DNA from 4 places in the Exiguobacterium sp. H66 genome. Region 3 is predicted to be linked to each of the others. Evidence: riboswitches for the same ligand, from Rfam matches in the RefSeq annotation. Region 3 holds a riboswitch; each other region holds the start of a gene.

What was found. Region 3 has a riboswitch for S-adenosylmethionine ahead of KNP88_RS09350 (alpha/beta hydrolase). Riboswitches for the same ligand answer to the same signal wherever they lie in the genome.
Region 1: another riboswitch for S-adenosylmethionine. It lies ahead of KNP88_RS03915 (methionine ABC transporter ATP-binding protein); the one in region 3 lies ahead of KNP88_RS09350 (alpha/beta hydrolase).
Region 2: another riboswitch for S-adenosylmethionine. It lies ahead of KNP88_RS05490 (methionine ABC transporter ATP-binding protein); the one in region 3 lies ahead of KNP88_RS09350 (alpha/beta hydrolase).
Region 4: another riboswitch for S-adenosylmethionine. It lies ahead of KNP88_RS08445 (LLM class flavin-dependent oxidoreductase); the one in region 3 lies ahead of KNP88_RS09350 (alpha/beta hydrolase).

Annotation. Positions count from the first base shown of each region.
Region 1 covers NZ_JACSMQ010000002.1:113,977-119,952, reverse strand. Annotated here, with positions in the region: gene KNP88_RS03935 (class I SAM-dependent methyltransferase) at 462-1,100, shown strand; gene KNP88_RS03930 (S-ribosylhomocysteine lyase) at 1,104-1,568, shown strand; gene KNP88_RS03925 (PLP-dependent cysteine synthase family protein) at 1,565-2,488, shown strand; gene KNP88_RS03920 (bifunctional cystathionine gamma-lyase/homocysteine desulfhydrase) at 2,481-3,647, shown strand; SAM riboswitch class I at 3,707-3,813, shown strand; gene KNP88_RS03915 (methionine ABC transporter ATP-binding protein) at 3,892-4,914, shown strand; gene KNP88_RS03910 (methionine ABC transporter permease) at 4,911-5,576, shown strand; gene KNP88_RS03905 (MetQ/NlpA family ABC transporter substrate-binding protein) at 5,609-5,976, shown strand, end outside.
Region 2 covers NZ_JACSMQ010000002.1:428,325-434,300, reverse strand. Annotated here, with positions in the region: gene KNP88_RS05495 (methionine ABC transporter permease) at 1-513, opposite strand, end outside; gene KNP88_RS05490 (methionine ABC transporter ATP-binding protein) at 503-1,516, opposite strand; SAM riboswitch class I at 1,600-1,706, opposite strand; gene KNP88_RS05485 (aminotransferase class I/II-fold pyridoxal phosphate-dependent enzyme) at 1,769-2,956, opposite strand; gene KNP88_RS05480 (alpha-glucosidase) at 3,123-4,730, shown strand; gene KNP88_RS05475 (MBL fold metallo-hydrolase) at 5,481-5,976, opposite strand, start outside.
Region 3 covers NZ_JACSMQ010000005.1:10,893-16,868, reverse strand. Annotated here, with positions in the region: gene KNP88_RS09360 (DedA family protein) at 1-391, opposite strand, end outside; gene KNP88_RS09355 (thymidine kinase) at 574-1,191, shown strand; gene KNP88_RS09350 (alpha/beta hydrolase) at 1,374-2,132, opposite strand; SAM riboswitch class I at 2,193-2,295, opposite strand; SAM riboswitch class I at 2,511-2,615, shown strand; FMN riboswitch at 2,767-2,911, shown strand; gene ribD (bifunctional diaminohydroxyphosphoribosylaminopyrimidine deaminase/5-amino-6-(5-phosphoribosylamino)uracil reductase RibD) at 3,071-4,117, shown strand; gene ribE (riboflavin synthase) at 4,102-4,728, shown strand; gene ribA (GTP cyclohydrolase II) at 4,728-5,912, shown strand; gene ribH (6,7-dimethyl-8-ribityllumazine synthase) at 5,914-5,976, shown strand, end outside.
Region 4 covers NZ_JACSMQ010000004.1:98,513-104,488, forward strand. Annotated here, with positions in the region: gene KNP88_RS08420 (MarR family winged helix-turn-helix transcriptional regulator) at 113-562, opposite strand; gene KNP88_RS08425 (YczE/YyaS/YitT family protein) at 719-1,387, opposite strand; gene KNP88_RS08430 (DUF817 domain-containing protein) at 1,546-2,325, shown strand; gene KNP88_RS08435 (DUF2325 domain-containing protein) at 2,418-3,686, shown strand; gene KNP88_RS08440 (DUF975 family protein) at 3,754-4,428, shown strand; SAM riboswitch class I at 4,620-4,724, shown strand; gene KNP88_RS08445 (LLM class flavin-dependent oxidoreductase) at 4,797-5,855, shown strand; gene KNP88_RS08450 (ATP-grasp domain-containing protein) at 5,852-5,976, shown strand, end outside.

The DNA.
Region 1 (5,976 bases), on a different contig from region 3:
TATTCATATCAACTTCTAGAAATGCTTTTATAGGAAGTCTGGCAGAGGTATAGAACCTGATGTTTCTCGTATTTAGAACCATTCAATGACATCCTAAATCTTTTTTTCAGTTTCCCCTTAAGTCGTCCCCCAAAGACGAAGCGGTTCAAAAAAGAGATGGTGGATTCGAATGGTCGATCTGACTACTGTGACATCTTGCTTTTATAGTTCGAAAGGGCGCCGTCCTCTGATGTGACGAACGAAGAAGTTCGCATCAGAGCTGGGTTTTCCTTCGTTGCATTTCTAACCACATTATTCGTGTTGTCGGTTCTCCGGCAACGCCTTTTTTTTGTTTCCGAAAGATTTTGAAGCTGTCGCCTTGCTAATCAGAATTGTCCCTGCTACAATGCGATTAAGGAAAAATACTTTAATTCATATCCGATTAGTCGGAATTAAAAGCGGGATGCGGAGGACGAAAAGGCATGACAGTACGTTTCATGGATGTATTTACAGAGTGGGCGTCATCTTACGACGACACAGTAACGGGGCAAGATCCGGAGTACAAAGAAGTCTTTCGCCGTTATGACGAAATATTAGAGACGGTCGCTGAAAAAGCGATGTCACCCGTTGCCGAATTTGGCGCAGGAACAGGCAACTTGACGCAACGTTTGCTTGCGCGTCATGAGCAGGTACTGGCGATTGAACCAAGTCCGGAAATGCGCGACATCTTAATCAATAAAATTCCGACGCTGGCTGTTCAAGATGGTCATTTCTTATCGTTTGAAGCAGCAGAGGCAAAAAGTTTTGTCTCGACTTATGCGTTTCATCATTTGACGGATGAAGAAAAAGGACAGGCCGTCGATTTGATGGCAGCGATTTTACCGGCAGACGGAAAAATCGTCTATGCCGATACGATGTTCGTTTCTGAGGCAGCACGTCTAGAAACGATTGAGGAAGCCAGAAATCAAGGGTTTGACAACCTTGCAGAAGATTTAGAACGCGAATTTTATCCACTGATTCCAGTCATGGAACAGATTTTTACGTCACGCGGATTTGACGTGACATTCACACAATACAATCACTTCGTCTGGCTCGTAGAAGCCGAGAAAATGGGGGAATAAATCATGACAATCAAAAAAATGAACGTAGAAAGCTTTAACTTGGACCATACGAAAGTCAAAGCACCATATATTCGTGTAGCAGGCTATAAAGACGGTAAAGTCGACCAAGTCGTCAAATATGATATTCGTTTCACACAACCGAACGTCGAGCAAATGCCGATGCGTGCGATGCACACACTCGAACATTTACTTGCTGAAAATATCCGCAACTATTCGGACGACGTCATCGATGTTTCGCCAATGGGCTGCCAAACTGGTTTCTACATGGCGATGATGAACTTTGACTCAGTCGAAAAAATGAGCGAACTGGTCGAGAAGACACTGAACGACGTCTTAGCGGCTGAAGTGATTCCGGCACAAAACGAAACGCAATGTGGGTTTGCGAGCGCACACGACCTTAAAGGAGCGAAGCACTATGCCGAGAAAATGCTTGCCGGTCGCGACGAATGGGACATCGTCTTCGGATGATCGCGAAGTCAGTCCGCGACCTCGTCGGAAATACGCCACTGTACGAGATTACTTCATTCGATTTGCCTGCTGGTACGCGGATTTTGGCGAAGCTCGAATGGATGAACCCTGGGGGCAGCGTCAAAGACCGCCTCGGTATCCAACTCGTTGATGCCGCAATCGAACAGGGGTACGTGACACCAGGCGGAACGATCATCGAACCGACTGCCGGCAACACCGGCATCGGTTTGGCGCTCGCCGCTAAAAAATATGACTTACAAGTCATTTGTGTCGTCCCGGAAAAGTTCAGTCAAGAGAAACAGACGTTGATGCGGGCACTCGGCGCGACTGTCGTCAACACGCCGACTGAACTCGATATGCAGGGCGCAATCGATAAGGCAAAGGAACTCGGACAAACGATTCCGAACAGTTATGTGCCACTCCAATTCGAAAACGAAGAAAATTCGGTCACCTATCAGCGGACACTTGGTCCGGAGCTTGTGGCGGAACTTAGTCACATCGACTGGTTCGTCGCCGGATGCGGATCAGGTGGGACGTTTGCCGGAACGACGGCTTTCTTAAAAGAACGCTTCGGGACAAAAGGGGCAATCGTCGAACCGGAAGGCTCCGTCCTCAACGGAGGGCCAGCCGGACCGCATAAAACAGAAGGAATCGGGACAGCCAAATGGCCGAGTCTCGTTTCTCGTGATTTAGTTGATGAAATTCATACGATTTCTGATTCGGATGCTTTTACGAAGGTCCATGAACTGGCGGCACGTGAAGGGTTACTCGTCGGCAGTTCAGCAGGAGCGGCACTCGCCGCGGCGCTCGATATCGCCCAGCGCCATCCGGGAAGTACGATTGTCACCGTCTTCGCAGACAGTGCAGAACGGTATTTGAGCCAACAAATCTTTGAAAAGGTGGACGAGACACATGCGTAAAAAAACAACGTTGATTCACGGAGGAACGGGTGTAGACAAGGCAACGGGTGCCGTTACACCGCCAATCTATCAAACGAGCACATATAAGCAAGAAAAAATCGGTCAATTAAAAGACGGGTATGAGTACTCGCGCACAGCAAACCCGACGCGGACGAGCATCGAACGATTGATTGCCGATCTTGAAGGAGGCGTCCGTGGATTCGCGTTCGGATCAGGAATGGCGGCGATCCATGCTGTCTTCAATCTGCTTCAGTCTGGCGACCACATCGTCATGACGGACGACGTCTACGGCGGAACGTTCCGCTTGATGCAACGTGTCCTACCGAAGTTCAACATCGAAGTGACATTCGTCGATACGACGGATCTCAGCGCGACGGAAGCGGCGATTCAGGACAACACGAAGATGCTCTACGTCGAGACACCGACGAACCCGTTATTAAAAGTGACGGACATCGAAGCGATCGCAGCCATCACGCGTCGTCACGACTTGAAGCTCGTCGTCGACAACACGTTCGCGACACCATACTTGCAACAACCAATCGCGCTTGGGGCAGATATCGTGCTGCATAGTGCAACGAAATACATCGGCGGCCATTCGGACGTCGTCGCAGGGCTTGTCGTCGTCAACGATGATACGCTCGGCGAAGAACTCCACTTCATCCAAAACTCGACGGGTGGAATTCTCGGACCGCAAGACAGCTTCTTGCTTGTCCGTGGATTACGGACGCTCGGTATCCGGATGGAAGCGATCGAAGAGACAGCACATGAACTTGTCAGCTTCCTGCAAGCGCAAGACGTCGTCTCGAACATCTTCTACCCGGGACTTGCATCGCATCCCGGTCATGCGATCCAGCAAAAACAAGCGACTGGTTTCGGCGGGATGATCAGCTTTGATGTCGGTTCAGCTGCAAATGCAGAGAAACTTGTGGAAGCATCACACTTCTTCACGCTTGCTGAAAGCTTAGGGGCGGTCGAAAGTTTGATTTCCGTTCCGGCACGGATGACACATGCATCGATTCCAGCAGAACGTCGGGCGGAACTCGGCATCACGGATGGTCTCGTCCGGATCTCGGTCGGACTTGAAGATGCAGAGGATTTGAAAGAAGATTTAACGCATGCTTTCAGTTTGCTCGAAAAAGTTTCTGAAAAAACTGTTTGACAAGCAAAATAACCCCTGCTAATATTCAAAATATATTAAAAACAACTAAATACCGATAACTCTTATCAAGAGTGGTGGAGGGACTGGCCCGATGAAACCCGGCAACCGCGGAATTTATTTCCGAAGTGGTGCTAATTCCAGCAGACGAACGTCTGCAAGATGAGAGCAAATGGTTTTGTGTACTGAAAGTGCGCGCGTTTGCTCTAAAACGTGCGCACTTTTTTTATGTTTAGGAGGGACAGTAGTGATTCGTTTACAGGATGTAGGAAAGATTTATCGCTCGAAGCGCGGCGAAGTCGAAGCTGTCGCAAACGTCGATCTCACGATTGAGCGCGGCGAAATTTTCGGAATAATTGGTTATTCCGGTGCAGGGAAGTCAACCTTGATTCGCCTGCTGAACATGTTAGAAGCACCGACAAGCGGTTCGATTCAAATTGACGGTGTCGAGATGACGACGTTACGACCGAAAGAATTACGCGGCGTCCGGAAAAATGTCTCGATGGTCTTTCAGCACTTTAACTTGCTCTGGTCACGGACAGTCGAAGAAAATATCATGTTCCCGCTCGAACTCGGCGGATATCCGAGAGCACGCCGGAAAGAACGCGTCGCCGAACTGATTCAACTCGTCGGACTCGACGGCCGCGAAGGCGCTTATCCGTCACAACTATCCGGTGGACAAAAACAACGCGTCGGGATTGCCCGCGCACTGGCATCAAACCCGGACGTCTTATTATGTGACGAGGCGACAAGCGCCCTTGATCCGAAAACGACGGACTCGATCTTAGAGTTACTCGTCGACATCAATAAAAAACTAAAACTGACGATCGTCTTGATCACACACGAGATGCACGTCATTCAAAAAATCTGTCACCGGGTCGCCGTCATGGAGGCCGGAAAAATCGTCGAACAGGGTCCTGTTTCAGAAGTCTTCCGGCATCCGAAACAAGCGATGACAAAAGAATTCGTCAAACAACTGACGTCGTCTACAGAAAACGAGTTGACGTTCGCGAAACTTCGTGAGCGCTATCCGACAGGGAAAATCGTCCAGCTGACATTCGTCGGTTCGACAGCAGAAAGTCCGATCCTGGCAGAAGTCATGAAAGATTCGACCTTATTATTTAATATCATCGGCGGGAACGTCGGACAGACGCAAGACGGTGCACTCGGAACGTTGTTCATCCAACTGATTGGTGCGGCACATGAAACACAAGCGGTCATCGCGAAACTTCAATCGAGTGACGTGGAAGTGGAGGTGGATCACCGATGACGACATTCTTTAACGACCTCGATTGGGAAATGGTCTGGACGGCGACCGGCAGTACCGTTTATATGACAGCCGTCGCGGGTCTAGCGACTTTCATACTCGGTTTAATCATTGGTCTGTTGTTGTATGCGACGAATGAAGACTTATTGTTTAAGAACCGGGCACTGTATTCCGTGCTCAGCTTTTTAGTCAACATCTTCCGTTCGATTCCGTTTATTATATTGTTGATTTTATTGATTCCAGTGACGCTCATCATCGTCGGATCGTTCTTAGGACCAACAGCGGCACTTCCGGCACTGATTCTTGGGGCGGCACCGTTTTACGGGCGGATGGTCGAACTGGCACTGCGTGAAGTCGACAAAGGTGTCATCGAAGCAGCGGAATCGATGGGGGCAACGAAGTTCCAAATCATTTATAAAGTGTTGATTCCGGAAGCACTACCAGCGATCGTCTCCGGTATCACCGTCACGCTCGTCGCGCTCGTCGGTTACACGGCAATGGCCGGAGTAGTCGGAGGAGGCGGACTCGGGGACATGGCATATATCGAAGGTTTCCAGCGTTCTCAAAACGATGTCATCGCCATCGCGACATTGTTGATTCTCGTCATCGTCTTCATCATTCAAATTATTGGTGACCTGCTCGTAAAAGCAATCGATAAACGATAATACTATTTTAGTTAACTTGGGAGGAATTATTCATGAAACTTTGGAAAAAATTCGTCGGTACAGCAGCAGTATCCGTCTTAGCAGTCAGTCTTGCAGCATGCGGGGAAGAGTCGTCAGGAGACGACGCGAAGACACTTGTCATCGGTGCTTCAAACGTTCCCCATGCTGAAATCCTAGAGCACGTTCAAAAAGAGTATGAAGCAAAAGGCTACAAACTCGAAATCAAAAAGTTCCAAGATTATGTGTTGCCGAACAAGGCACTCGCTGAAAAAGAAATCGATGCAAACTATTTCCAACACGTTCCGTACCTTGAGCAACAGGAAAAAGAGAACAAATCTTATAAATTTGAAAATGCAGGCGGCGTCCACGTTGAACCGCTCGGTGTCTACTCAAAAAAATA
Region 2 (5,976 bases), on a different contig from region 3:
GACGATCCCTGCCATCGCTGAGAATCCGATCAGGCTGATCAAGGTCAACGTCAAGCCTTGAATGATTCCGGGCAATGCTTCCGGAAGGAGAACACTGATAATGATGCGAAGCGGTTTCGCCCCGCACGCTTCTGCTGCTTCAATCAAACCGGGCGGAATCTCACGGAGTGAGGTTTCGACGAGTCGGGCGAGAAACGGAATCGCGGCGACGCTCAAGCTGACCGAGGCGGCAGCAGGACCGATCGTCGTCTTCGTGATGAGTTGCGTCAATGGAATCAAAGCAACGAGTAGGATGATGAATGGTAACGAGCGGACGATGTTGATGGCGAAGTCCAACGTCGTTCGAATGAAGACGTTTTGGAAAAAGAGTCCGCGGTCGGTGATGAATAATAAAATCCCGAGTGGAATTCCGATGATAATGGCGAAGGCGAGTGAAATGCCAACCATGAAGGCCGTCTCTCCGAGTGCTTTCGTTAAGTCGGGAAGCATTGTCGTAAACCGGTCAAGCGACATCTTGAATCACCTCGATTGCGTGCAACTGTCCCTCGAGCCAGGTTAAGGCACGATTCACGTGCAGTGTCGGTCCCGTCAAACTGACGATTAAGACGCCAAACGCGACGTCCTGAATGTAGTCGACCTTCCCATGTAGGATGCTGACTGCGATATCGAATTGTTTGATGGCTTCAGATAAGGTACTCTCACCTGTTTTTTCACCCATGAACTGAAGTCGAATGACTTTGCCGGGTGTCGTCCGTAAAATCCGTTCCGGTAACTCGATTTGGAGTGCCGTATCGACGTAATGTTTTGTGACCGGATGTTCGGCTTGACTAAATATGGCGTAAGTCGAAGCGACTTCGACGACTTCACCGTGCGCCATGACGGCAACGCGGTGACAAATTTGTTTGACGACGTCGATTTCGTGGGTGATGAGGATGATCGTCAAACCGAGCCGGGCGTTCAAATCTTTCAGTAAATCGAGAATCTGGAGCGTCGTCACGGGATCGAGCGCTGATGTCGCTTCGTCACAGAGTAAGATGTTTGGATTGTTGGCGAGCGCTCGTGCGATGCCGACGCGTTGTTTTTGTCCACCACTGAGTTGGCTCGGATAGTTCGTCTCGAATCCTTCGAGTCCGACGAGTGCCGTTAATTCTTGAATCCGTTTCGGGAACTCACGCCGTTTGACACCGGCAGCCTTTAAGGCGAACGCGATATTGTCGGCAACGGTGCGGGACTGAATCAGTTGAAAGTGTTGAAAGATCATACCGACCCGGAGACGGAGTTTGCGGAGAGACGTTTTGGAGACACGTGATAGATTGGCTCCGTCTACTATGACCGTACCGCTCGTCGGTGTCTCGAGTCCGTTAATCAACCGTAAGAGTGTACTTTTTCCGGCGCCGGATTCACCGATGATGCCGAAGATTTCCCCTTGTTCAATCGTTAAGTTGACATCGTTTAATGCAAAAATCGGTGTGCGGTCACGGACAAATTGTTTTGTGATGTGTGCGAACTCAATCATGATGTTTCCCTCCCGATACAAAAAAATCGCTTTTTTCCAGTTAGAGAGCAACCAGAAAAAAGCGACGAAGTGTAGAATTTCGTAACTTATCTCTCAGAACAAAAGAAGTTCTGTAGGATGTGGCACCGTTCCATTACTGGTGGTTGCCGGACGTCGTTGGGCCTAATCCCTCGGTCGCTCTCGATAAGTAGCTATGCTGTTGGGATTTACTTTAACGGAAATGATTCCCATCTGTCAAACGTTTTTTCAGAATTATTCGGCAACGGCGGTTTGGAACAACTGAAGGGTCCCGATTCGTTTGACGGCCTCGACGAGCCGGTCGACATCGGCAATCAGACTGATTCGGACGTAGCCTTCACCATACGTACCGAAGAAGTGACCCGGTGTCACGGCGACGTGCGCTTCGTCGAGCAGATGATCGGTGAAGCTTTGGGACGTGAAGCCGGACGGAACAGGGAGCCAGACGAAGAACGAACCACCCGGAACCGGTCCTGCCCAGCCGATTTCGTTTAAGGCACCGAACAACGCATCACGTCGCGTCTCATACAAGGCACTCAGTTCACGAACACATGTCTGATCGCTTGAAAGTGCGACCGTCGCTGCATGCTGGATCGGTGTGAAGGCACTGACGTAAAGGTGTTCCTGGTATGTTTCGATGCTCGCGATGACGGACGGATTACCGATTGCAAAGGCAATCCGGAAGCCGGACATGTTGAACCGTTTAGAGAGTGAAAACAACTCAATCCCGACATTCTTAGCGCCTTCCGTCTGGAGGAAACTCCGCGTCGGACCATCGAAACTGATCCCGCCGTACGCTAAGTCATGGACGACGCAAATGTCATGTGCATCAGCGAACGCGACCGTCTGTTCAAAAGCCGCTGCCGTCGCTGTCGCACCGGTCGGATTACTCGGATAGTTGAGGAACAACATCCGGGCTCGTTCGACGTCAAGCGAATCGAGGAGATCATAGTCAGGCAAAAAGCTATTTTCAGCGAGAAGCGGAAGCGTGATCGGATACGCACCGGCAAGTGCTGCGCCCGATAAGTAATCCGGGTAACCAGGGTCCGGGACGATGACCCCTTCACCGGGATTGACGATCGTCTGCGGAAGGGCGACGATGCCGGCCTTACTTCCGAGTAAAATCGCGACTTCTGTCGCCGGATCAACCGACACGCCAAATTCTGATTCATAAAAATTAGCGACGGCCTGTTTTAAGAAATCATGTCCGCGAAACGGGGGGTACTGGAGATTACTTGCATCATCGATGGCTTGTTTTAAAGCATCGAGAATATGTACGGGTGTCGTTTGGTCCGGCGTTCCTTGACCAAGGGTGATGACGTCGTGTCCTGCGGCTTTGACGGAACCGATCCGTTGGGCAAGTTCTGCGAAGACGGGATCGGGCAAGCGATCGATGGCGATCGATGGGGCGAAATGTTTCATCTCTGTTCCTCCTTCAGGTATTGTCGTCAAGAATAGCGAATTTTCAGTCAAAATGAAAGAGGTTTTTTAAAATTCCTTAAAAATTAGAAGAACATTCCAATTTCAGACGATGTTCTTGATACACTAGACAAGTAATCGATCGACTACTAGACGGGAGATGGAAAAGATGAATCGGACCTGGTGGAAAGAAGCCGTCGTTTATCAAGTGTACTGGCGGAGTTTTAACGACTCGAATGGAGACGGGATGGGGGACTTGCGGGGCGTGATCGAAAAGCTCGACTACATCGCCTCACTCGGGGTGGATGTCATTTGGCTTAACCCCTGTTATACATCACCTGATATCGACAACGGTTACGACATCGCTGACTATTACGGCATCATGGAGAAAGCCGGCACGATGGCAGATTTGGACCAGCTGATTGAATCGGCGCATGCGCGCGGCTTAAAAATCATTCTCGATCTTGTCGTCAATCACACAAGTAATCAACATCACTGGTTTGAGGAGTCGCGCCGTGATCAAACGAATGATAAGTCAGATTGGTACATTTGGCATGACGGGGAAAAAGAAACACCACCAAACAATTGGCGGTCGTATTTTGCGCCGAGTCCATGGACATGGGATGAAGGACGGCAACAGTACTATTTTCATTCGTTTGCTTCAGAACAACCTGATTTGAACTGGGAACAGCCTGCCGTCCGTCAAGCTGTCTACGCGATGATGCGATGGTGGATCGACCGAGGCATCGATGGTTTCCGGATGGATGTCATTAACTTGATTAAAAAACGAGCGGCGTTTGACGATGTGGAGGATCCGTTTGACTTGTCCTACTTAGGCAATCAACCGGGAGTCCATGAATTTTTACAGGAGATGCATCAGGAAGTTCTTGCGGGGAAAGACTTGTTTACGGTCGGGGAGATTCCGTTTGTCGGTCCCGATGACGGGCTGTTATATGTCAGTGAAGAACGTCAGGAGTTACAGACGTTGTTTCATTTCGAAGTCGCCGATGACATGGAAGAAATGGACCTACTGCGGTACAAACAGATTCAAAAACGGTGGTATGATGCGCTGTACCCGAAAGGCGTCGCTTCACAATTTTTGAATAATCACGATCATACAAGACAAGTCACGCGCTTCGGTAGCGAGCGCTATCGTGTCGAGAGCGCCAAATTACTCGGCTTGATGTTACACACGTTACCGGGTATCCCATATGTCTATCAAGGAGAAGAAATCGGGATGACGGGTATTCGTTTCTCGGATGCTTCTCTGTACCAAGACGTCGCCTTCCGTAATCGTTACGAGGAGCGCGTCGCAGCGGGAGAGCCGAGTGGCACTGTCTTGTCATCGATGCAGCTACGGGCGCGGGATAATTCGCGGACACCGATGCAATGGGATGATAGCCGGACAGGCGGATTTACGACAGGGACACCATGGATGACGGTCAATCCGAACTATAAAACAATCAACGTGCAGGCAGCTGAACAGGATCCGCAATCGGTTCTCGCTTTTTACCGGGAGTTGATTCAATTACGAAAAGAACATCCTGTCATGGTGTATGGCGTGTATCGTGATTTGGCGATTCAGGATCCTTATCTTTACGTATATGAACGGGAATTCGCAGGCGTGACGTGGCGAATCGTCTTGAACGTCCATGATGAACAGGTCGAAACGACATTCGCCTTACCGAATGAACAGTTACTTCTCTCGAACTATGAAGAGAGTGCAAGTGAGATTTTACAGCCCTATGAGGCACGTCTGTACCAAACGAGTCGGTGAAATAGTGAAGGGTCTCATCTTAGGAAAATACAAGAAAGTGACACGCTAGAAAAAGTGCCGTGGTTTTGAGGAACATTCTGATTAATGGTCATGACAAGGGTTAGGTCCCGCTGATTTCGAACGGACTGATGAAAAAAGAAGGAGCTGACTCAAGAGTCGCTCCAATATCAATCAGAGTGACAGACGGTTTTGTTATCCTCACCGCGAATCGCGCTACCTTTTCCCACAGGGGTCGAGGATGAACATTCCCGTCCTCCATTAAGCAAATGGCCGATGACCCACTTTTGACGGGATCATCGGCCATATCTATACAAATGTTTATTGTTTCAGATAGTTGAGTGTTTGACTGAGATACGTATGGAAAAGTCCTGATTCCTTTTAATCGAGAGTGGTTCCCGCTTTTGAATCAGACCCTTTGAGCATGTAGAAAAACTTGTGTGAGAAGTGAATACGCTATGTCTAGATGCGATCAGTTCCTCGTCTCGTCTTCAAAGCGACAGGGGCGCGACCGATTGCTTTTTTCGGTTTAATGCGATTCAAGGCGGATTGCGCTCTAAATCGGCTGCATGACTTGTCTATACTTGCGCTACGGTCTAAAAAAGCGTCACGTTTCGTTGACTCCTACGGGGAAAGTGCGTTTTTAACGCACTTTCAGAGGTCGCCCGAGGAAAGCAACGAAAAAAGACGCTTTGATCTCCCGCACTTCCTGCTTTTTAAGCGAGACAAAGGGTTCGGTAGATTGTTGTGGGATCAGCGTTTTAACCATTGTTCAAACCGATCGACAGCTTCACGCATTTCATAGCTCGGTGCGAGAACGAGAGGACCATGTCCAGTCGCAAGGATGTCGGGCGTCAGTTCCGTCAATTGATGGGCGGACTTCAAGGCGACGTCTTTATCCCAAGTCGCGAGAGCAGGGAACGGGAACTGCCAGCGCGTATCGCCGGAAACAGCGATTCCACCTTGTGTTTGGAAGGCATCTCCGGCAATCAACGTCCGACTGCCTTCATGCCATAAGGAAATCGAGCCCGGGGTGTGCCCGGGAGACGTAATGACGCTCAGGCTTCCGACTTGTTGGCCGCTTTCAAGCAGACGGTCTGGTCGTGTCTTGATGTTTTTCGGGATGCCCCCTTTTAAGGGTGTCGTCTCTCCTTCACGAAGCGATTCGTCACCGCTAAGAAGCGCTGCGTCGCGGTAACTGATTGCCACTTCGGCGAGTGGAAAGGCATTCGCTAAGAAGTCGAGTGAA
Region 3 (5,976 bases):
CACCGGCAAAAAAAGCGGACAGTTGGCGAAGTCCAGGTATGTAGTAACCGATAATCAAGACCGACTTGCCGTAACGAAGAAAGCCGGCTTCTGCTGTGACAATGTGTTTTTCAGAAATGCGAAACTTCGGTCCGATTCGATGAAGCAACGGCATTCCGAGTTTCAGACCAAGCAGGTAGCTGATCGTCATCCCGATACAGCTTCCGGCGTAAGCGGCGAGAATCGTTCCGATTAAGGGTAGATTACCTTGATGCATCCAAAAACCGGACATGATCAGTAACGTTTCATCCGGAACAGGAAGCCCGATGATCCCCCCGGCTAGAAGGATCGCAAGTCCGAATGAACCATATTGATGAAGCACTTCATGTAATATGTGATGGATCGGGAACACCTTCCTTCATAAATTCTTCTTCTATAGTGTACAGGAAATGAGGACTGGTTAAAACGACAAGGTGGGGAATCATGGGAATGAACGGATGGATTTTTGATTTCGAGAAGTCAACTCTTTTCCTTATATTCGATTCGGGCTATACTCGTTAAAGTGACTAATTTTAGAGGACGGTGTCTGCAATGATGCATGTAATAAATCAGTATGGTTGGATTGAAGTGATTTGCGGAAGTATGTTCTCTGGTAAGTCGGAAGAACTGATTCGACGCGTTCGCCGGGCTCAGTACGGGAAGTTGCCGGTCCAAGTGTTTAAACCGGCAATTGACGACCGTTATCATGAAGAACATGTCGTTTCGCACGTCGGCAACTCTGTCATCGCGGTACCGATGGCGACGAGCCGTGACGTGTACGCGGCAGTCGCACAAGAGACACAAGTGGTCGCGATTGACGAAGTTCAGTTCTTTGATGATGAAATCGTCGATGTCATCGAGGCCCTCGCGCAGGACGGAAAACGTGTCATCTGTGCCGGACTCGATCAAGACTTCCGGGCGGAACCATTCGGTAAGATGCCGGAACTTCTCGCACGGGCAGAGTTCGTCACGAAACTGCAGGCGATCTGCCTGTCGTGCGGTGACCCGGCATCGCGGACGCAACGTTTAATCGACGGTCGACCTGCCAACTACAATGATCCAATCATTTTAGTCGGCGCGTCAGAGTCGTATGAGCCGCGTTGCCGCCACTGCCATGAAGTGCCGGGGAAATCGCAAGCCCTGCAACAATGGAAGAAACAGCAACAGAACTGATGAAGTAAACGAAGGACTGATTCATCAGTCAGGACAACATCAATCAAATGGCCGATACTCCCATCGTTTCAAGGGAGCATCGGCCATTTTTTTGCGCATTCATATTGTTTTGGACGGCTTAGTCGATGCTTGAAACACGCATCGAAACAGTCTTCATCCCTTGCTTTCGCGCAGGAAAGACATCAACCGGTGTGGGTCAAACGACTATATTGGTGCACAAAGTGTGTTGCCTCGCGGACAATCGCTTCTTGATCATAATCGAGGGTCGCGACATGATAGGAGTCAAGCAGGCAATAGCTCCGTTTGTCCGTCGAACCGATGACTTGATAAAGGTAATCCGAACTTTCAGGCGGGACGACATGGTCTTCGGCAGAATATAAAATAAGTGTTGGAATCTCGATGGCTGGTAAGAGTGGACGTGTCTGGTCAATCAAGGTCAAAAGTTCCGATGCGCAGACGACAGGGACCTGGTCATAGATGATTTCAAACGCTTCACGTTTAATGTCTGGGGTACTTTCTTTTAAGTAGCGTGGACAGTCTTCAAAAGATAATGCTTCATAGGCAGGAATCGCTAGTGCTGCATTGATCGTAATCAATCCGTTAGCAGGTAATCCTTCCGCGACGAGTGCAAGGGCAAGTGTCGCACCCATCGATTGTCCGGCGATGAAAATGGACGAACAATGATTGGTTAAGACGTCGAACCCTTGGCGGAGGCTTTGTTTCCAATCTTCGGCAGTCGACGCTTCGAAATCACGGATGCTCGTCCCGTGTCCGTCGAGACGCGGGGCATACACGGTAAACCCTTGGGCGGCAAACTGCTCTCCGACAGTACGGACGCTTTGAGGGGTTGCGTTAAAACCGTGAGACAGTAAAATACCGATTGGACCTCGTTCAATCAAAAAAGCTTCTGCGCCAAACAGGACAGGTGATGATGAATTCATAAAGGGTTCCTCCTTCTATTAAAAAACTCGTAGTGCTTTAGGCGCACTACGAGATTCTCGTAAGTATCATCCAAAGCATCGGCTTTGCTGGTCGGAGCACCTTGCATGTTGCAGGTTGCCGTGGGTTCGTAGAGCCAGATCTCTCGCCCACTCTTGATATATCGTATAGGGATTGTCGGAATAATCATTGTGAAGAGGATAGCATTGATTGAAATACGTTGTCAAGACGTCAAAAAGAAGTCGAAATTGATAAACTGGGTAATTTGGTTTAATTTTGAAAATATGGTTGACTTGAGAAAGGAATCCCCGTAGTGTAAGCATTAGATTCACGACATAAGAACGACTTGAAACATCACACATATGAACTTCATACCGTAGCACTTATCGAGAGAGGTGGAGGGACTGGCCCTACGAAACCTCGGCAACAGACTTCTTACGTCGTACTGTGCCAATTCCGTCAGACGTTTGTCTGAAAGATGAGCTGAGCGGATTCTGCCTTAGTGCAGATGGAAGGATCCTTTTCTTTTAAGAGAAGGGTCCTTTTTTTGATGTTTTCCTAAAAAAGAGAATGAAATACAATTCATTTTGTATTTTAGAATGACCTGTGCTAGTCTTGAGCTGTATAACTCAATAACCAGTTCTTCGGGGTAGGGTGAAAATCCCAACCGGCGGTGATGCGATTGATAAATCGATGAGCCCGCGACCTGCAGTGTACGCACTGTGGCTGACTTGGTGAGACTCCAAGGCCGACGGTAAAGTCCGGATGGGAGAAGGACGAAACAATGCGCTTGGTGCCATTTTCTGAAAAAATGTTTTCAGGGAAAGGTCTGTTTCTGTATGTGTAAAAACAGAAACGCGAGACGCTTATTTCGTCAATCCTTCAATCACGACGCCCCCTTTTACAGGAGGCGTCTTTTTTATTGAAAGGAGCGGAAAAAATGGAAACATTCATGAGTTATGCGATGCAACTAGCACACATGTTAAACGGTCAAACGAGCCCGAATCCGAGTGTCGGCTGCGTCATCGTCAAACAGGGGCGGATTGTTGGTTTTGGGGCCCACCGTTATGCGGGAGGACCCCATGCCGAAGTCGAAGCGCTCCTCATGGCAGGTGAAGCAGCACGCGGAGCCGATCTCTACGTGACGCTCGAACCGTGCAATCATCACGGCAAAACACCGCCGTGTACGGAAGCGATTCTAAAAGCCGGCATTGCGCGCGTCTTTATCGCGACAGAGGACCGCCACGCGCTCGTCGCAGGAAGCGGTATCACACGTCTCCGTCAGGCGGGGATTGAGGTTGAAGTCGGGTTGCTAAAAGATAAGGCGGAGGCATTATACGAACCGTTTTGGAAGGCAATCGAACGAAAACGTCCGCATGTCACAGTGAAAGTCGCCCAAACGATGAACGGGACGGTCGCGACGGGTGAACAACGCTTTATCACTTCAGAAGCGGCACGTGCTGACGGACGGCAGTTACGCGGGACACACGACGCGATTCTCGTCGGAAGCGACACGGTGATCATCGATGACCCGGCATTGACATTGCGCAGTTCGACCGGCATCGAACCGGTCCGCGTCATCGTCGATCGGCGGGGGCGCCTGACGGATGAGTTTCAAGTCATGAATGACGGATTGAATCCGACGTATTGGTTGACGGAACAGCCACGAACAAGCGAACGGGCGAACGTGACGGTTTTCGTCGGGACGTATGCGACACCGGACCAAATCCTCGAACTTTTATATGAACAAGGTATTCGCAGTCTGTTGATTGAAGGCGGTCCCACGATTCAATCCGCATTTTTAGAAGCGGATCTCGTGGATACGATCGAACTCTATCAGGCACCGTCCCTCTTCAGTGGGACAAAGTCTCTGACGACGGAACAGGACATCGAAGACCGTTTTGATTTAGTGAAAATGAACCAAATCGGACAGGACGTCCATCTCCAGTATGTACGAAAGGAGAGGATGACATGTTTACCGGATTGATTGAAGAACTTGGCACAATAAAACGGAAAGTCCCCCGTCCGAACGGGCTGGCGCTCGAGATTGAAGCGACAGCAGTACTTGATGGAACAAAGATTGGCGACAGCATTGCCGTTGATGGCATTTGTTTGACGGTGACGGCGATGACGAAGAGCGGATTCACGGCCGATGCGGTCCATGAGACGATCCGAGCGACGTCGCTTCAGACGTTACGGGTCGGAGCAGCCGTTCAACTCGAACGCGCGATGCCGGCGAATGGACGGTTCGGTGGTCACTTCGTCAGCGGGCATATCGACGGGACGGCTCGGTTTCTCAGCCGGCGACCGGACGGCGAAGCGATGGAATACCGCTTTGAAGCAGGGGACTGGAGCAAGTACTGTATTCCGAAAGGATCGATTGCAATCAATGGTACGAGCCTGACGCTGCAACATGTCGGAAACGATGCGGTGACGATTTCATTGATTCCCCATTCACGCCAAGTTACGACGTTCGATCGCTTGCAGACGGGTGCGCTCGTCAATATCGAATGTGACTTGATGGCGAAACATCTCTATCACTTTACGCAGAAGGATGCGAAGACGGACTGGTCGGCATTTTTAGGAGGCGAAGTATGATGAACGGATTTGATTCGATTGAAGAAGCAGTGGATGACTTAAAACGCGGACGACCGATTATCGTCTGTGACGATGAAAACCGTGAGAACGAAGGGGATCTCGTGTTACTTGCGGAACACGCGACACCCGAGATGATTAACTTCATGATCACTTACGGCAAAGGACTCGTCTGTGTCCCGGTCAGTCCGGATATCGCAACACGACTCGAACTCCGACCGATGACAGATGTCAACACGGATCCGCACGGAACGGCTTTTACGATCAGCATTGATCATGAAGATGCGAAAACCGGCATCAGTGCAGCGGAACGGGCAATGACGATTCAGCGGATGTTGATGGATGGTCCAAATCAGTTCAAGCGTCCCGGACACATCTTTCCGTTGATCGCAAACGAAGGCGGCGTCCGCGTCCGGCGTGGTCATACGGAAGCAGGGATTGATTTGGCACGGCTCGCGGGAAGCGCCGAAGCGGCCGTCATCTGTGAAATCATTTTAGACGACGGGACGATGGCACGGGTTGATGATTTAGTGACGTATAAAGCAGAACATGATTTAAAAATGATTACGATCGATGCTCTCGTCCGCTATCTCGAGCGCCCTGTCCGCCGTGAAGCGGAAGTCTTGTTACCGACGACGCACGGGGCGTTTCGAATGCTTGGTTATACGACACCTGACGCCAAGGAACATGTCACGGTGCTATCAGGTGAAGCCGAAGACGGGATGCTCGTCCGGGTTCATTCCGAATGTCTGACGGGTGACGTCTTCGGATCAAAACGGTGTGACTGCGGTCCGCAACTCGACGCGGCGCTCGACCGGATTGAACAGGAAGGCGGCGCTGTCCTCTACTTGCGTCAAGAAGGGCGGGGGATTGGTTTGATGGCGAAGCTGAAAGCCTATGAGCTCCAAGAACAAGGACTCGATACGGTCGAGGCGAACCATGCGCTCGGATTTGCAGCCGACTTACGCGACTACGCCGTCGCAGCAGCGATGCTTCAGGATCTCGGTGTCACGAAAATCCGTTTGATGACGAATAACCCGGATAAACAGCAAGCGCTCGAAACGTACGGCATCACCGTGCTTGAGCGGGTTCCGCATGAAGTACCGGCAAATTTAGAAAACCACCAGTATCTCAAAACCAAACAGACGAAGCTCGGGCATCTGCTCGATCTCGAAGGAGGAAAATAAGATGGTATACGAAGGATTTTTAACGGGCGAAGGACTCCGGGTTGCGATCGTCGCAGCACGTTTT
Region 4 (5,976 bases), on a different contig from region 3:
AAGATTAACGTTCAACCGTCGGGACGACGGGGTTAGCCTGATAAATTTTCGGCCGTTAGGTCGAATAACTCAGGAATCCTCCACCTCTTAGCGAAGCGTAGGTGGAGGTAGTTCAACGTGCAGTAGTTTTAGGTAATGTTAACGCGTTATCTTCAATACGCTGAATCATTTGTGCGAGTTGATCTTGTTCTTCTTCAGTAAAGCCGGTTAACAGCCTTTCCAAGAAGTCATCTTTTTGCTGGCGCAATTGTGTGATACGTGTGGCACCCTCTGCAGTTAATGAGACGAGGATGACACGGTTATCGCTCTCAGAACGGACACGTTGAATCATTCCGTTCGTTTCGAGATGTTTTAAATGTCGCGTCACGGCAGCGTTGTCGACATTGACGCGTTGTTGCAATTCTTTTTGACTAATCGTCTTTCCGACCTCGAGTTGGGCTAGTAAGTCCATCCGAGTCTGACTGAAGCCATCTGTACATAAATCAAATTTTTGCGCGATCGTCTTATTGACCGAGACGAGTGCATAAATGAGGCGTCCTTTTTCCGTACAAGAAATACTCAAATCATCACATCCTTCCCTTCGTTCCAAGAAACCTTTGACGTATCAAAGATTGATATGTAAACGAATATAACGTGTATTTTTTCTAGGTGCAACTAATCTGCTTCATCCACGAAAAAAAGATACCATTTCTTTCGAAACGATATCGAGTCAGGCGGCTCAGCTGATTTTTTGTTCGTTCGGTCGAACGACCCCAGCATCGATTGCGGCAATCATCCGCCGGAAATAGACTAACCAAAATTGAAGAAACGGTCCAATCAAAAAGATTGAGAGGATGGTCCCGAAAAAGACGGGGCCACCGAGTAACCAACCAAGACCACATGCCGTTATCTCCATGATTGTCCGCATCATCCGGATTGAGGTTCCGAAACGATCCGCTAACGTCAAGGTCAATCCGTCACGTGGACCGGCGCCGTATCCGACGGCGACGTATAGCCCTGCCCCCATGCCGATGATGAAAATACCGAAGATGAGCCATAAGGCGTTTAGCCAGACAGCTGAGAACGATGGAAGCAAATGAGAACCAAGTACGAGGTTCATGAAGACACCGACGAAAATTGCATTGACGAGTGTCCCGACTTGCGGTCGAATCCGGTCGAGTAAGTATTTGACGAGGACGAGCAGCAGACCGACGAGAAGAATGACCGTCCCGACTGACAAAGGTGTTTTGTTTTGAAGACCGAGATGCAGGACATCCCACGTCGAGACACCGAGGTTAGCGGTGATCATGATGGAGGAACCGACGGCGAGTAAAAAGAGACCGCTTAAAAATAAGAACCACTTCAACGTTGCGCGCAGCAACCAGGACGTATGGAAACGTTTGAACATCGTTGCGTGTCACCTCGATTCAATAAGATACGTATTCGTTAACTGTATCACGTTCGTGGACTAAAGCAGAAGCAACAAATTGTCGAATGTCCAACTTGAGAAGGAGGGAGGTACGGCGAACGTCTCGTATACTTAAAGAAAGAAGAGGAGGGACGTCGATGCGATTGATCCGCCATCTCATCCGTTTTACATATCTTGAAGCACTCTGTTGTGTCTTTCCAGTCGCCATCTTTGCTGCACTCGCCTTATCACGTTATTTGCCGAGTGAACCGATTGCCCGTTATGACATCCTGTTACTGTGGTGTCTGTTCGTCCAAGTCGCCTTACTCGTGACCCGTTATGAAACGAAAGAAGAGTTCAAGCTGATTCTTATTTTTCACGTCATTGGATTAGGACTTGAGCTGTTTAAAGTCCACGTCGGTTCATGGAGTTATCCGGAAGACGCATTTTCGAAGGTGCTGGGTGTTCCGCTCTATGCGGGCTTCATGTATGCCAGTGTCGCGAGTTACATCTGTCAGGCATTTCGGCGACTTGATCTTCGGTTTACGTCCTTTCCACGTCCGACCCTCGCACTTGCTGTCGGGAGTTTGATTTACTTAAACTTTTTTACGCACCACTGGATGCTCGATTTACGGTGGTTCTTGATGGGACTCGTCATCGTCGTCTTCTTTAAATCGTGGGTCTACTTCCGACTAGAGGATACGGTTTACCGTCTCCCGCTTGTCTTATCATTTTTACTAATTGCCTGGTTCATTTGGCTGGCGGAAAACATCGTCACCTTTTTTAAGGGCTGGGTCTATCCGCATCAGCAAGAGGGGTGGGCACTTGTCGATTTTGGCAAATTATCGTCTTGGTTCTTACTCGTCATCATTACCGTCTTGATTGTCGTCGTCGAAAAATACCGAAGTGACGACTCCGCAGTCGAAGTTAAATCGTAACCCATAACAAAAAAATACCAGGTTGTTTTTTTGCGCGGGTGAAGCATCATGACCTTGCTATAGTTGGAAAAAATAGCAAAGGGGTTTTTAACATGATGCATCACGTAATCGAACGAGCGAAGGAGTTAGTTACAAGCAAACTGAACATCGTCGAGACAGCAGACGACTGGGGTTTGTTACTTGAAGAAATCAACGGAATCGATGAATGGGTCCAGCTGTCGCAGTACTACGCGCCACGTCAAACAACGACGAAACTAGTAGAACGTCCGGAAACACCATCTAGCCTCCCGATCAAAATGATTCAGGAACGGAAGGAAGAAGTTGAACGGACTGTCGAACAACGGTATTCCTATACGTTTGAACGGCAATTAAAGGGTGGCTCGTTACGGGAATGGCCAAACAGTCATGTCTCAGAAAAAGAAATCCGTGACTGGAACCTGGAGCATGGGATGGAAGTCCGTGTCCAAGTCCTACATCAAGATGAGCGCCGGACGTCGCTTGAAATCTTAGCCGTCGTCGCGACGGATCAAGTAAAACCACTTGCAGAGCGAATCGTTTTTGAAAAGTGTATCGTCAAGAACCATGGCATCATCGAAGCGACGATTGACGGTCCACTGCAAGAGGAGACGGGAAAACCGTTCTATTACACGACACCACTCGAAGACATGCGGTTCTTCCAACTGAAAGCAGGTCAACTCGTCGACCTCGTCATGTGGAAAGGTCATCCGGAGACATTGACGATTGTCTGGAAACACGCATTTCATTACGAAGTACCGACCATGACGGAATTACCGGCACGCGACGTATCGAGTGGTTCGCCCGAGTCCGTCACTGCGTCACCTGCAAACAAACAGACGAAAACAGGACGCTACGACAAGATGATGCAACGGAAACCGAAGGCGAAGAAAGTCAAAAAAGAGCGGCGCCTCCGGGAAAAGAAAGTCCAGCAACTCGAACGTCTCGATACGACGACATTACCCGGTCAACCAATCGAATTCGTCGATAAAACGGCACTCGATTTTGCTTCCTACGACGGCATGCGTCTCGTCATCGTCGGTAATGAGCAACAGCGCGCCGTCTACCGCGACTTCTTTGCGGAGACAGGGATTGAATTAATCCATCTTGGCGGTGACGCCCAAGCTGCGAAAAAAATTGCCTGTCTCGCGAAAAAGACAGATGCGATCGTCGTCATCAAAAGTCGCGTCTCCCACGCAGCAGCGGCACATGTTCTCGTGCAAGCAAAAAAGCACGATATTCCGTTTGCGATTGAACGACTCGATGGACGACGCTCTTTGTATACGGCGTGCCAGCAACAACTTGAGAAAGCAATGGTCCAACGTTTACTAAAAGACAAGCGTTAAAAAGTGAAACCTCCTCAAAAATAAACCGTAAAGAAAGGTAGCACTTATTTTTGAGGAGGATCTTTCGATGTCAAAACAATTAAAATTAGCAGCGCGCGAGTCGTTGCAGGGACGATGGGGCTTCATGGCATTAATGATGTTGTTGTTCTTAATCATTCAAGGCGTTCCGAACGGATTTGCGTCCTCACCCGAAGAGGATTTCCAATTTATCGACCTGATTGGTATGCTCTTGACGGTGTTGACCTTACCGGTTGCAATGGGATGGTCATGGCTCGCCCTATCCGTTGCCCGAGACGAGCAGACGAAAGTCGCAGATTTGTTTGAGCCGTACAAAATGTTCTTGAAAGCCATTGGAGTGTCAATCGTCCAAACCTTTTTCTTAGGGCTATGGTTCTTACTTTTCATCATTCCAGGAATCATTAAGTCATTCTCTTACATGTTGACGTATTACATCATTCGGGACGAACCATCGATTGGCATCCTTGATGCCATTACGCGTTCACGCCAAATGATGGATGGACACAAAAAAGAGGCGTTTTTCCTCGTCCTTTCGTTCATCGGTTGGTTCTTGCTCGGAATCATTACGCTCGGAATCGGTTTCCTCTGGATTGGCCCGTACTTCAGCGTCACAATCGCGAAGTTCTATGATCGCGTGCGTGGGGAAGAAGTTTCGACGACTGGTCACCGGACAGCCATGATGGATGCAAATCACAATGACTCACCGTTCGTATCACCAGAATGAATTGATTTTGAACAGCACCATACAAAACAGGGATTGCCATCTTAAACCGATGCGCAATCCCTGTTTTTAGCTTCTAGACAAAGAAGTATCAAGAAACAGAGTGATTTTCCAAATGTTTTTTTAATTCCGATAGGAAAAGAAGGTTTAAAGGTTGCTTTACTCTGCTAAAAGATGTACGCTAATTTCAATTATTCTTATCACGAGAAGTCGAGGGACTGGCCCGACGACACTTCAGCAACCCCGCATGAGCGGAAGGTGCTACTTCCAAGAGGAATTTATTCCTTTGAAGATAAGAGCCGACAGTAGACATTCGTCGCTCTTTTCTAAACGAAAAGAGCGATTTTTTATGCAAAAAGGGGGCAAAGGGGATGGAATACGGATTTTGGTTACCAATCTTCGGAGGTTGGTTACGAAACGTCGAGGATGAACAAATGCCAGCGACATTCGATTATGCGAAACAAGTCGCACAGACGGCAGAACGGATTGGCTTTTCTACGACATTGATTGCAGAATTGAATTTAAACGACATTAAAGGAATAGCCGAACCGAGTCTTGAGGCGTGGACGACGGCAGCGGCGATTGCGGCGACAACGGAACGTTTGGAAATCATGACAGCCGTCCGGCCCGGTTTTCATAATCCGGCGACGACAGCGAAAATGGCGGCGAACCTCGATCAGTTGAGTAACGGACGTTTTACGCTCAACGTCGTTTCGGCCTGGTGGGAGGAAGAAGCCCGTCAATACAATGGGATATTTACAGCCCATGACGAACGATATGCCCGGACGGAAGAATTCGTGACGGTCATGAAAGGATTATGGGCGGACGCATCACCCTACAGTTTTGACGGAGACTACTATCAGCTGGAACGGGCAGAGCTTCACCCGAAACCCGTTCAGCGTCCCGGAATCAAGCTCTACGCTGGTGGTGAGAGTGAGACGGGGAAACAGACGATCGTCAATCACTGTGATGCCTATGTCATGCATGGGGGAACGGTTGATGAAGTCGCGACGAAAATTACGGATATGAAAATCCGCCGCGCGGCGACCGGGAAGCAGCCGCTTGCGAGTTTCGGACTGGCAGCCTATATCATCTGTCGCGAGACGGAAGAAGCAGCGCTCGAAGAATGGCGCCGGATTACGAACGTCAAAGAAGATGGTGCCGGATATGCCGGATATGACGACTTCGTCAGTAAATCGCAACTCGAACAACAGGTCAAACGAAATGATTACTCCGTCTCAAACCGTGGACTGCGTCCGAATCTGATTGGGACGCCGGATCAAATCGCAGAACGGATTCTTGAATTTGAAGCGGTCGGGGTGACGTTGCTCTTGCTCCAATTTTCTCCGCAACTCGAAGAAATGGAACGCTTTGCCCGCGAGGTCATGCCACGCGTCGAAGCGAAACGAAAGGTAGGTCAACTAAAATGACGAAAATTCATATTTTACACGAAAATCAGGAATGGACGGATCATTTAATCAAGCGACTCGAGGAACTCAACTTACCGTATGAACAGTGGCACCTCAACGAAGGGGTCGTCCCGCTCGACGA